One region of the Ectothiorhodospira sp. 9100 genome, then DNA from elsewhere that is predicted to be linked to it. Evidence: predicted binding sites of a transcription regulator. Region 1 holds the regulator's gene; the other holds the start of a gene.
What was found. The regulator sigma-54, encoded in region 1, starts transcription at its own class of promoters, with help from an activator protein. The targets are predictions, from matches to a motif close to TGGCANGNTNCNTGCTT.
Positions count from the first base shown of each region.

Region 2: LPW29_RS08750 (motility protein A) is a predicted target of sigma-54. The motif match lies at 1,888-1,904, and genes of this name have one in related genera.

Region 1 is NZ_JAJNAN010000005.1:71,685-76,737, reverse strand. It holds gene LPW29_RS03145 (PTS sugar transporter subunit IIA) at 1-283, opposite strand, end outside; gene hpf (ribosome hibernation-promoting factor, HPF/YfiA family) at 291-614, opposite strand; gene LPW29_RS03135 (RNA polymerase factor sigma-54) at 666-2,165, opposite strand; gene lptB (LPS export ABC transporter ATP-binding protein) at 2,332-3,057, opposite strand; gene lptA (lipopolysaccharide transport periplasmic protein LptA) at 3,054-3,566, opposite strand; gene lptC (LPS export ABC transporter periplasmic protein LptC) at 3,553-4,125, opposite strand; gene kdsC (3-deoxy-manno-octulosonate-8-phosphatase KdsC) at 4,122-4,649, opposite strand; gene LPW29_RS03110 (KpsF/GutQ family sugar-phosphate isomerase) at 4,683-5,053, opposite strand, start outside.
Region 2 is NZ_JAJNAN010000023.1:4,435-9,487, forward strand. It holds gene LPW29_RS08740 (SO_0444 family Cu/Zn efflux transporter) at 1-82, opposite strand, end outside; gene LPW29_RS08745 (OmpA/MotB family protein) at 112-1,044, opposite strand; gene LPW29_RS08750 (motility protein A) at 1,041-1,811, opposite strand; gene pufB (light-harvesting antenna LH1, beta subunit) at 2,326-2,463, opposite strand; gene pufA (light-harvesting antenna LH1, alpha subunit) at 2,490-2,690, opposite strand; gene LPW29_RS08765 (cache domain-containing protein) at 3,018-3,464, opposite strand; gene LPW29_RS08770 (efflux RND transporter permease subunit) at 3,511-5,053, opposite strand, start outside.

The DNA.
Region 1 (5,053 bases):
CGCTGTCGGGGGCGTCGTAGTCCACGCCCTTCTCCAGCTTGAGCAGGGCGGCACAGGCCTCGCTGGCGCCGGCCAGACGACCATGGGGGATGGCCACGCCATGCCCCAATCCTGTGCTGCCCAGGCGCTCCCGTGCCAGCAGGCTGTCAAAGATTTCGCCCTGGGTGAGTTTGGGCAGATGATTGGAGAGCATCTCGCCCAGCATCTCCAGCGCACGTTTCTTACTGCTCACGTCCGTCTGGCAGTGCACCCGCTCGGGGGCGAGAAGATCACCGATGTTCATGAATCATTCACTCGATATGGTTGCGGTGGGAGCCTTCCGCCCGGTGGTGGTCCTTGAGCTTTTCCTTATGCTTCACCACCTGGCGATCCAGTTTGTCCACCAGGGCGTCAATGGCGGCGTACATGTCCGTGTGGGTGGCCTCGGCATGGATGCTGTTACCGCTGAGCAACAGGTTGGCTTCGGCCTTTTGCTGCAGCTTCTCCACGGTCAGGATGACGTGCACGTCGATGACGTTGTCAAAATGCCGCTCCAGGCGCTCGAACTTCTCGTTAACGTAGTTGCGCAGGGCGTCGGTCAGGTCGACGTGATGACCGGTGAGGTTGATCTGCATAAGATGACTCCTTAGGGATGGGTGATGATCAAGACGGCTTCGCGGTTGATGTCAGACGAGCCGCTTGCGTTCGTTGGATGGCGGAATGGCCATGGCCTCACGGTACTTGGCCACGGTGCGTCGTGCCACATGAATGCCACGATCCACCAGGACCTGGGCAATCTTGCTGTCACTCATGGGCTTGCCCTGAGGCTCTTCGGCAACCAGCTTGCGGATCATGGCGCGGATCGCGGTGGCTGAACACTCGCCGCCGTCTGCCGTGCCCACATGGCTGGAAAAGAAATACTTGAATTCGTAGATGCCCCGGGGGGTATGCATGAATTTCTGGGTGGTCACCCGGGAGATGGTGGACTCATGCATCTCCAGTTGTTCGGCGATATCGCGTAGCACCAGGGGTTTCATGGCCTCGTCGCCATATTCCAGAAAGGCGCGCTGGTGCTCGACGATGGCGGTGCCCACCCGCAGCAGGGTCTCGTTGCGGCTTTGCAGGCTCTTGATGAACCAGCGGGCCTCCTGGAGGCTGTTGCGCATGTAGGTGTTGTCCTGACTGGAATCGGCGCGGCGCACAAAGCTGGCATAGAGGGGGTTCACCCGCAACCGCGGCGCAATTTCCGGGTTGAGCTCCACCTGCCAGCGGCCCTCTCGCTTGCGTACGAAGACATCGGGGATGATGTATTCGGGCGAACTGCTGCTGATGAGCCCGCCCGGGCGCGGGTTCAGTGTCTGAATCAGGGCGATCACTTGCTGCAGTTCGCCATCATCCAGCCCCAGGCGCCGCTGCACGCCCTTATAATCGCGGGCACCCAGGGCATCCAGGTGTTCACGGGCCAGGATTCGGGCCTGGGCCAGCCAGGGCGTCTCATCCGGAAACTGTGCCAGTTGCAGGCTCAGGCACTCGGCCAGATCCCGCGCGCCCACGCCCACCGGGTCCAGGTGCTGAACCATGTTCAGTACGGCCTCCACCTCATCCAGTTCCAGATCCATTTCCCGGTCTTCGGCCAGGGTGGCATGGATCTGCTCGATGGGTTCGGCCAGGTAGCCGTCTTCGTTGATGGAGTCAATGATGGTCAAGGCGATGGCCCGGTCACGCTCACTCATGGACGACAGATGCACCTGCCACATGAGATGTTCATGCAGGCTTTCCGAGGGCCCGGTCTGGTTTTCGAACACGTCGCGCCCGTCGTGATCCGACTGCCCGGCGCTTGAAGGGGGCACATCGTAGATGTCGTCCCAGTTGCTGTCCACCGGCAGTTCATCGGGGATCTGCTCCTGACTGCCTTCGGCGTTGCCTTCTGTCTCGGCGGCGGCCTCGGCCGCCTCTGAAGTCTCGCGGGTGTCGGCCGGGTCCTGCTCGCGCGTTTCCTCGGAGGCGGTGTCCTGATCCGCCTCCGTACCTTCCATGGCCTCGAGCATGGGGTTGGTTTCCAGGGTTTCCTGGATCTGTGCCTGCAACTCCAGGGTCGACAGTTGCAGCAGGCGGATGGCCTGCTGCAACTGGGGGGTCATGGTCAGGTTTTGACCCAGCCGGAGCTGGACGGAAGGTTTCAACATAGCACGATGCGCGCCATCGGGCCGGAGCCCGAGTCTGTGATGCCTGATGATGGAGGCGGGGGCAGGCCCCCGACGTTAATATTGCTGTCACGGGAGATTATACGGTGTGCCGGCAAAAATTGGACCCGTGCCCGGAAAACCCTGCCTGCGGTGAGTGCATGGGGTTTCACAGGCGGAAGTTCTCCCCCAGGTAAACGCGGCGCACCTGCGGGTCGGCCAATACATCCTCCGGCGCACCCTGGCTGATGATATGCCCGCCGCTGAGAATATAGGCCCGGTTGCAGATGCCCAGGGTCTCGCGCACGTTATGGTCGGTGATCAGCACGCCGATGTTCCGTGACGTGAGATGGGTGATGATCCGCTGGATCTCGATCACGGAGATGGGGTCGACGCCAGCGAAAGGCTCGTCCAGGAGGATGAAGGCCGGTTCAGTGGCCAGGGCCCGGGCGATCTCCACGCGCCGCCGCTCACCGCCGGAGAGACTGACGCCGGCATTGTCACGGATGTGCTGGATCTGAAACTCCTCAAGCAGGGATTCCATTTTTTCCTGGCGCTGGACCTTGTCGAGGTCGCGGCGCACCTCCAGTACGGCCATGATGTTGTCGGCCACGGAAAGCTTGCGGAACACCGAAGGTTCCTGGGGCAGATAGCCCACGCCCATGCGGGCCCGAGCGTGCATGGGTAACTGGGTGATGTCCCGGCCATCCAGGCGGATCTGCCCTTCGTCGCAGGGCACCAGGCCCACGATCATGTAGAAGCAGGTGGTCTTGCCGGCCCCATTGGGGCCCAGCAGGCCCACCACCTCACCGCTGTTGATCTCGATGGAGGCACCGTCCACGGGCTTGATTGCCCGGTAACGCTTGACCAGTTTGTCGGTCTCCAGCCGGCTCATGGGGTGTCGCCGTCCTCCGAGCGGTCGCGGGGCGCGAAGATGGCCTCCACGCGGCCCGTGTCACCGGTGCTGGCCTCCAGCGTGGCGGCTTCCAGGTTGTAGACGATACGGCTGCCGCGGAATTCGTCATCCCCCTGCCATACCCGGGCCTCGCCGGTGAGTGCCACACGCGGCCCATCCGGGAAGAATTCCATGCGTCGTGCCTCGGCGCGAACCTCCCGGTTCGACTCGTCCCGCGTGGTCAGGGTGGCCAGGCGTCCCTCGGAGACCATGCGCTCCAGTTGTCGATCAGGGGCATGCACGGTCACTTCGTCACCCGTAATGACGGTGTCGCCCTGGGTGATGGTGACGTTGCCCTGGTATACGCTCACCCCCCGTTGGTCATCCAGGTTGGCGCGATCCGCCTCGATGCGGATGGGCAGGTCAGGGTTGTGCTGTCCGTGTGCGGCGGGCATCCAGGCCAGCAAGAGGGTCAGCAGCAGCCTCTTGGAGATGTCAGTGCGGAACATAGGTGCCTCTCACCTGGCTCTCAAGTTCCAGGGTATCCCGGGTCAGGTCCAAAGTCATGCCCACGCCCTCTGCCTCGCGGTGGGTGGTCATCATGCGGGCCCGGGCATTGGTGTGCGCCTGGCGGGGCAGGGTCCATACGGTCACATCCCGGCTGGTGATGGTCATGGGAGGGTGGTCCGGTGCCCCCGGGCGGTCCAGTTGCACGTGACCCAGCAGTTGCACTTCATCGCCGCCGGATGAGACCCAGCCACGTTCGGAACGCAGGGTCCAGTCGGGAGCGGGGGGATGTTCCATGATCAGTACCGGGGATTCCACGTGGCTGGATTGATCTCCCTGGCGTTGTTCCAGGCGGGTGCCGGAGAGTCGGTATTTGAGCTGGCCGGAGGCATCCATGCTCCAGACCACGAAATCCTCGGCAAAGAACTGATTGGCTTCAGGGTCCACCTGGGCAGTCGGCACCACGCGTTGTTCCTGGGCGCTCTCGGAGAGCCAGAAACCCAGGGCGACCACCAGGGCGAGCACCAGAATCAGCAATAGTCCCGAGAAACGTCGAGTCATTCCAGGTACGGCGCCAGGGCGGCCTGAAGGTTGTTCTGGGCCTCCAGTATGAATTCGCAGGCCTCGCGTGCGGCCCCGCGACCGCCACCTGCCCGAGTGATGTAGTGGGCATGCTCCCGTACCAGGGGATGCGCGTCGGCCACGGCGATTGCCAGCACGGCGCGACGCATCACGGGCAGATCCACCACATCGTCACCCATGTAGGCGGTGTGCTCAATGCCCACCCCGGCCGCCTCGAGTAATCCGCCCAGCGCGTCCAGTTTGTCTCGGCGGCCCTGGACGATATGCTGGATGCCCAGGTCGCGGCAGCGGTGTTCCACCACCTGGGACCGTCGTCCGGTGAGGATGCCGATCTGCACGCCGCTGTCGGCCAGCATGCGGATGCCGTGACCATCCCGGCTGTTGAAGGCCTTGTACTGCTGGCCATCGTCCCCCAGATAGAGGCTGCCGTCGGTGAGCACACCGTCCACATCGAGGATCAGGAAGCGCACGTCACGGGCGCGTTGTCTTGGGGCATCGTTCATGGGGCAAGGATACCATGGGGCGGGTGGGCAACTTCAGACCACGCCGGCACGCAGCAGGTCATGCATGTTCAGGGCCCCCACCAGGTGCTGGCCCCCATCCACGACGGGCAGGGCGCTGATCTTGTGATCCTCCATCACCTTGAGGGCCTCCGCTGCCAGCATCCCGGGCTGCGCTGCCTTGCATTGACGGGTCATGACATCACCAATGCGCGCCGTACGAATGTCGATCCCCCGGTCCAGGGTGCGGCGCAGGTCGCCATCGGTGTAGACGCCGATCAGGTTGCGGTGCGCGTCCACCACGGCGGTCATCCCCAGGCCCTGGCGGGTGATTTCCAGGAGGGCATCGGCCAGCGGGGCGTCGGCACGTACCAGGGGGATGCGCTCGCCGGTGTGCATGATGTCGC
Region 2 (5,053 bases), on a different contig from region 1:
CTGCGACCAACAAACCCAGGAGCAGCCAGGGGGCCGCCGTCAGCGCCAGATCCATAATGGTATTGAGTATTATCATGCCCATCAGTATAGGCAAGAATAAAACAAATCTCTTTACTGGGGCACCTCAAGCACCAGGCTCACGCGGCGGTTCAGGGCACGATTTTCCGGCGTGTCGTTAGCGACCCTGGGGCGTGTGTGGGCATGACCCGCAACGCGCAATTGCTCGGCAGGTATACCCAGTTCAATGAGTTGCCGGGCCACCGTGGTAGCGCGCAGGGAGGATAGCTCCCAGTTGGAGGGAAATCGCTCCGTATTGATGGGGACATTATCCGTGTGCCCCTCAACGATAATACTCAATGGCTCCTGGGCAAGAACCTGATAGACCTCCGCCAGAAGATCCAGGCCCGCCGCACTCAACTGGGCTGCACCAGAAGGGAACAGGATGTCATTACCCACTTCCAGACGTACCTGATGATCCTCGATGATCAGCTCCAGCGATTGTTCTGCCCCCTGGCTCGCCACCAGGCTGGCCAGCGCCTCGAGTTCCGGCGGCATCCGCAGGGGCTCGACAGGTTCAAGCAGGATAGGCGCCGGTACCGACTCAATACGAACAATCGGAGCCTCCTCCACCGCGGCCAAAGCCGGGAGGGTCTGGGTCAACAGTTCAGGCGCGAGATGGGATGCCGATGATATCGGCGGCGGGGCCGACTCCTCGAGCCATACGGGCATCGCCTCAAGGGCTGGGATGCCCGGAAAAGCGACCGGCATCACCGGATCCACCAGGGTTTGCTGGTATGCGGCTTCCGGTTCACCTTCCACCTTGGCGAACTGCTCCTTTAGTTCATCGATCTGCAGATAGGCCGCAGCCAGCAAGGCGGCAAACAGTGTTACCAGCACCAGCAACACATCCAGGTAGCCCACTGTCCAACCGCCATCCCCTCCCTGCCCTGGTTCTTCGAACTCAACGCGTTCCCGATCCCGGTAAGAGACCTCAGCAGGGCCATTCCGGTGGTCTGCAGTCGTGCGCCAGACAGAAGTCGTCATGCCCTCAGCCTCTCCTGTGATAAAGCCCTGAGCGGTGCCCTTGCCGGTTCAACGGCTTCATCACGGGGAACGGACTCCAGAAATTCGTTGATCATGACGGGATGTTGACGTTCATGGAGCATCAGCACCGCATCCAGCAGGAAATTCATGTAAAGCAGCTGGTGCCGGGATCGATCCTCCAGTTTGAGGGCCAGAGGTTTGAAGAGGAGATTAGCCGCCAGCAGACCATAGAGCGTGCTCATCAAGGCAAAACCCATGGCCAGTCCCACGTATTCCAGGCCGGAGGTACCCAGGTTGCCCAACAAGGCCACCAGCCCCACTAGCGTGCCAAGCATGCCGAACGCCGGGGCGAACGTGGCCATGGTGCGCAGGATGCGGATATCCCGATGATCCGACTCTTTCTGGCGGCGGATGCGCCATTGCAGCATGCGCAGCAGTTCGTCACCGCTATGACGGTCGAGGGCCAACCGGCTCCCGGCTCTTAGAAAAGGGTCCCCGATATCCTTGGCAGTATTCTCGGCGCTGCGCACCTGACCACGGCGACACAAATCGGCCACCTGAAGCAGACGCTTATGATCCTGGGTGGGCAGATGGACAACCGGAGGCTGTCTGAACAGTTCAGGCAGACGCTTGAGCAAGTCCATGACCGGTTTCGGGGAATGTCCGATGACGGAGGCTAGCCAGGTTCCACCCACCACAAGCAGCAGCCCAGGGAGGTTGGCCCAGGCCAGACCCACGGTGGAGGCCAGCAGGGTCATCAGGACCATAAAGACCAAGCCACCTAAAACCCAGAGAATTTTCTTGCGCATCGGTGCACCCGTTTGATGTTGTTTGGAACATCCGATGCACGGTGCATGCCATCTCGATCAGATCCTTCTCGGGTGGCAACCAATGGCCGCCCAGGATCATCAATTAAGGTTTGAAGCTGCGTGAAGCGGCCAGGCCTTGCCGGTTTTCGGCCACGCAGAAGAGGGACCGGCACCGATGAGAGGTGCAGATTTCACGTAGTGTCAGGGATTTGACGGAGTGGGGGCCGATGGCGTCGGAGAGACACCGGGAAATTCGGAGGACTGGCGATAAAGCATGCGCAGGGGGTTGCAATACCCGATGCTTTTAGTCAAACTCCTACCTACGCCCTCATCTCGCCACATGTAGGGAATACAAGGAAAGAAACGGAAAGAAAGTGGGAAGGTGGAGGAAGCCGATGAGCCCGATCAACCACGGGTACACCGGTCACTCCTCCACCCGTACCGCTGCCTCAAAAAGACAGCCATTCCGTTCTTAGTAGAACGGTCTCCACAGATACACCAGGAAGTGGGCCACAGCGGCCAGCACCATGAACACGGTGAAGGTGGTCTTGAACTGTTCGTGGAATTCTTGTGCCTGCTCTTCGCTCAGGCCGGAAATGCTGTCATACATGGTATAAACCCTCCAATTACGTCAGATTATTCAGCAACGGCTTCCGCGGACACTTCGTACGTCAGCGGGTTGTAGCTGTCATTGCTGTAAACGAAGGCGTGCACTACCAGAGCCACCACCAGTACAGTCATCAGGATCGGCATCAGCCAGGTACCTGGATTGACTACCAGCCACAGCTTCCAGTCGTCAGCGGGGTTGCTCGGCTTGCTCGCTCTGTATTCGCTCATGGGTAAAGCCCTCTAGGTTTAAAAACCGGATTTCTTGAGGAAATCGGTGATCTTCCAAGCACTGCCACAGTATTCGCGTTGCTGAATCTCGACTGCCTGAATCACCCGAACTGTAGCCTGGATGTAAGTCTACGTTGACGCGAAAAGATGTCAAGCAAACGATACAGCTTCCCGGGGCGAAGACGAAAAAGCTTGCGCGAGGTCAAGTCCCGACCGGAGTGAGACTGACTTGCCCTGTATAACGAAAAGATGGGGCAGCACGTCCTGTGCCACCCCATGCCAGGTTAGCGCCGGCCCCAGAACATTTCACGGGGCTGGGAAATCAGGTTATTTGTAGGCGCCGACCCCGCAGAAGAAGCCCTCGTCGTTGGTCGCAATGTAGCTCGTCTTCTGCTTGATCTCATCAGTGCCAGGATAAGGCCAGTTGTAGTCCACCCAGCCTTCGCCGGACTCCTGGGCCAGAGTGACCATATCCTGGAACAGCAGATCCCCGTATTCGTTGAAATCGAGCAGGTTCTTGCCGGCCAGCTCGGGCTTCACCGCGTGCGACAGCATGACCCCATCCATGTCCATGCAGAACACGTAGAGATCCTTCTCCTGGAAGTCACCCTCCGGGTCGGCGAAGGCTGCGAAGGCCGCCTCGCTACCCATCTCGTTGACGGCGCTCTGTGCCTTCTCGCTCATCGCCTTGGCCTCATCAGGTGTGGCCATCTCGTCGGCGAAGGCCGGGGCCATCAGGGCAGCGGCGGCAATACCTATCAGGATCTTCTTCATTTTTGTCTCCTCGATCTATCTCTCTTTGTTGGCCTGACAGACGGTATTACAAGTCGTGGCGTACGTCCATCGCTCGATGACCGCCCTTTGTCAGGACAAAGACAGAGAGGGCTGGCAGGAAGGTCAGGGTCACCACCGCAGCTCCCATCAGGCCGAACAGGACGATCACGCCGACGCCCCGGTACAGCTCTGTTCCCTCACCGGGCAGAAAGACCAGCGGTGACAACCCACATACAGTTGTCAGGGTGGTCATGGCAATCGGTCGCAACCGGGTCTGGACCGCCCGGGCCACAGCTTCCACCACACTCATCCCAGCGCGCCGAAGATTCATCCGGGCTTGATCCACCACCAGGATCGGATTGTTTACTACCGTCCCCAGCAGGATCAGAAAACCGAGCATGGTGATCATGTCAAAGGGCTGACGCAACGGCTGCAGACCGATGACGGGCAGCATGGAACCTACCAGGTTCATCAGGGCGAGGCCGACGATACCACCGGCAATACCCAGAGGAATGGCCGTCATGATCAGCAACGGGAAACCCCAGTGAGAGAAGATGGCCACCAGCAGCAGATAGACGATGGACAGGGAAATCAGAAAATTGCCACTGAGGGCATTCCGGGTGGCCTCTAGCTGATCACTGGCACCGGACAGGGTCATGGTGATGCCCGATGGCACCTCACCTGCGTCGCGCATGGCCTGCACCAGATCGTCGCGGACCCGCTCAACACCGGCTTCCAGGGCCACGTCATCGGGCGGGATGATATTCAGTGTCACGGTGCGACGGCCGTCGACCCGTCGCACGGTGCTGCTAGCCACGGTTTCCTCGATACTCGCCAGGCTGGACAACGGCAGGGTCGCCCCCTGTTCCGTGTGCACCAGGACATTGGACAGCCGCCCAAGACCTGTATCCCGCCCCTGCTCCCCGTAGAGGTAGATATCGATCTTGTCATCGTCAAGGAAAAAGTCATCCACGTAGGCGCCTTCCGTCATGGAGGCCACAGTGAAGCCAATCGCCTCGGTATCAAGACCCAGTTCCGCAGCCTTCTCATAATCGGGCCGAACCTCTATAAGCGGCTGTCCCAGTGTGAGTGCCGAAGGTTGGGTCTGGATGCGGGGGCGATCGAAGATATCCTGCGCCCGCTCGTACACACGGTTTGCCGTTTGGTAAATATCCTGCAGGTTGGCGCCAGATACATCCACGTTGATACTACGGGTTCCGCCGTCATTGCTGGAGATAATCGAGCCCTTGGAGGCAAAGGCCCGCATTCCCGGGAAGCCCTCGTAAAACCGAGTGATCTCATCCATCAGGGCCTCGATGTGCGTCGGGTCGAGGGTTTCCGAGATGATCCGCACATGGGTGGGCTGGACCTGCATATTCAGGTTGCGCAAAGGGGGTACGCTGGTCTCTCCCCGGGCATAGGCCTCGCCATCGGCGCCTACGTGCGGCAGGAAGTGCGCCTCCACTTCCTTGGCGTAGGATTCCATTTCCCGCAGGTTGTAACCGGGCGGTGCGTTCATCACCGCGAAGGTCTTGGGCTCCTCACCCTCGGGCAGGTATTCCGCCGGGGGCGTCAAAAAGACAATGATC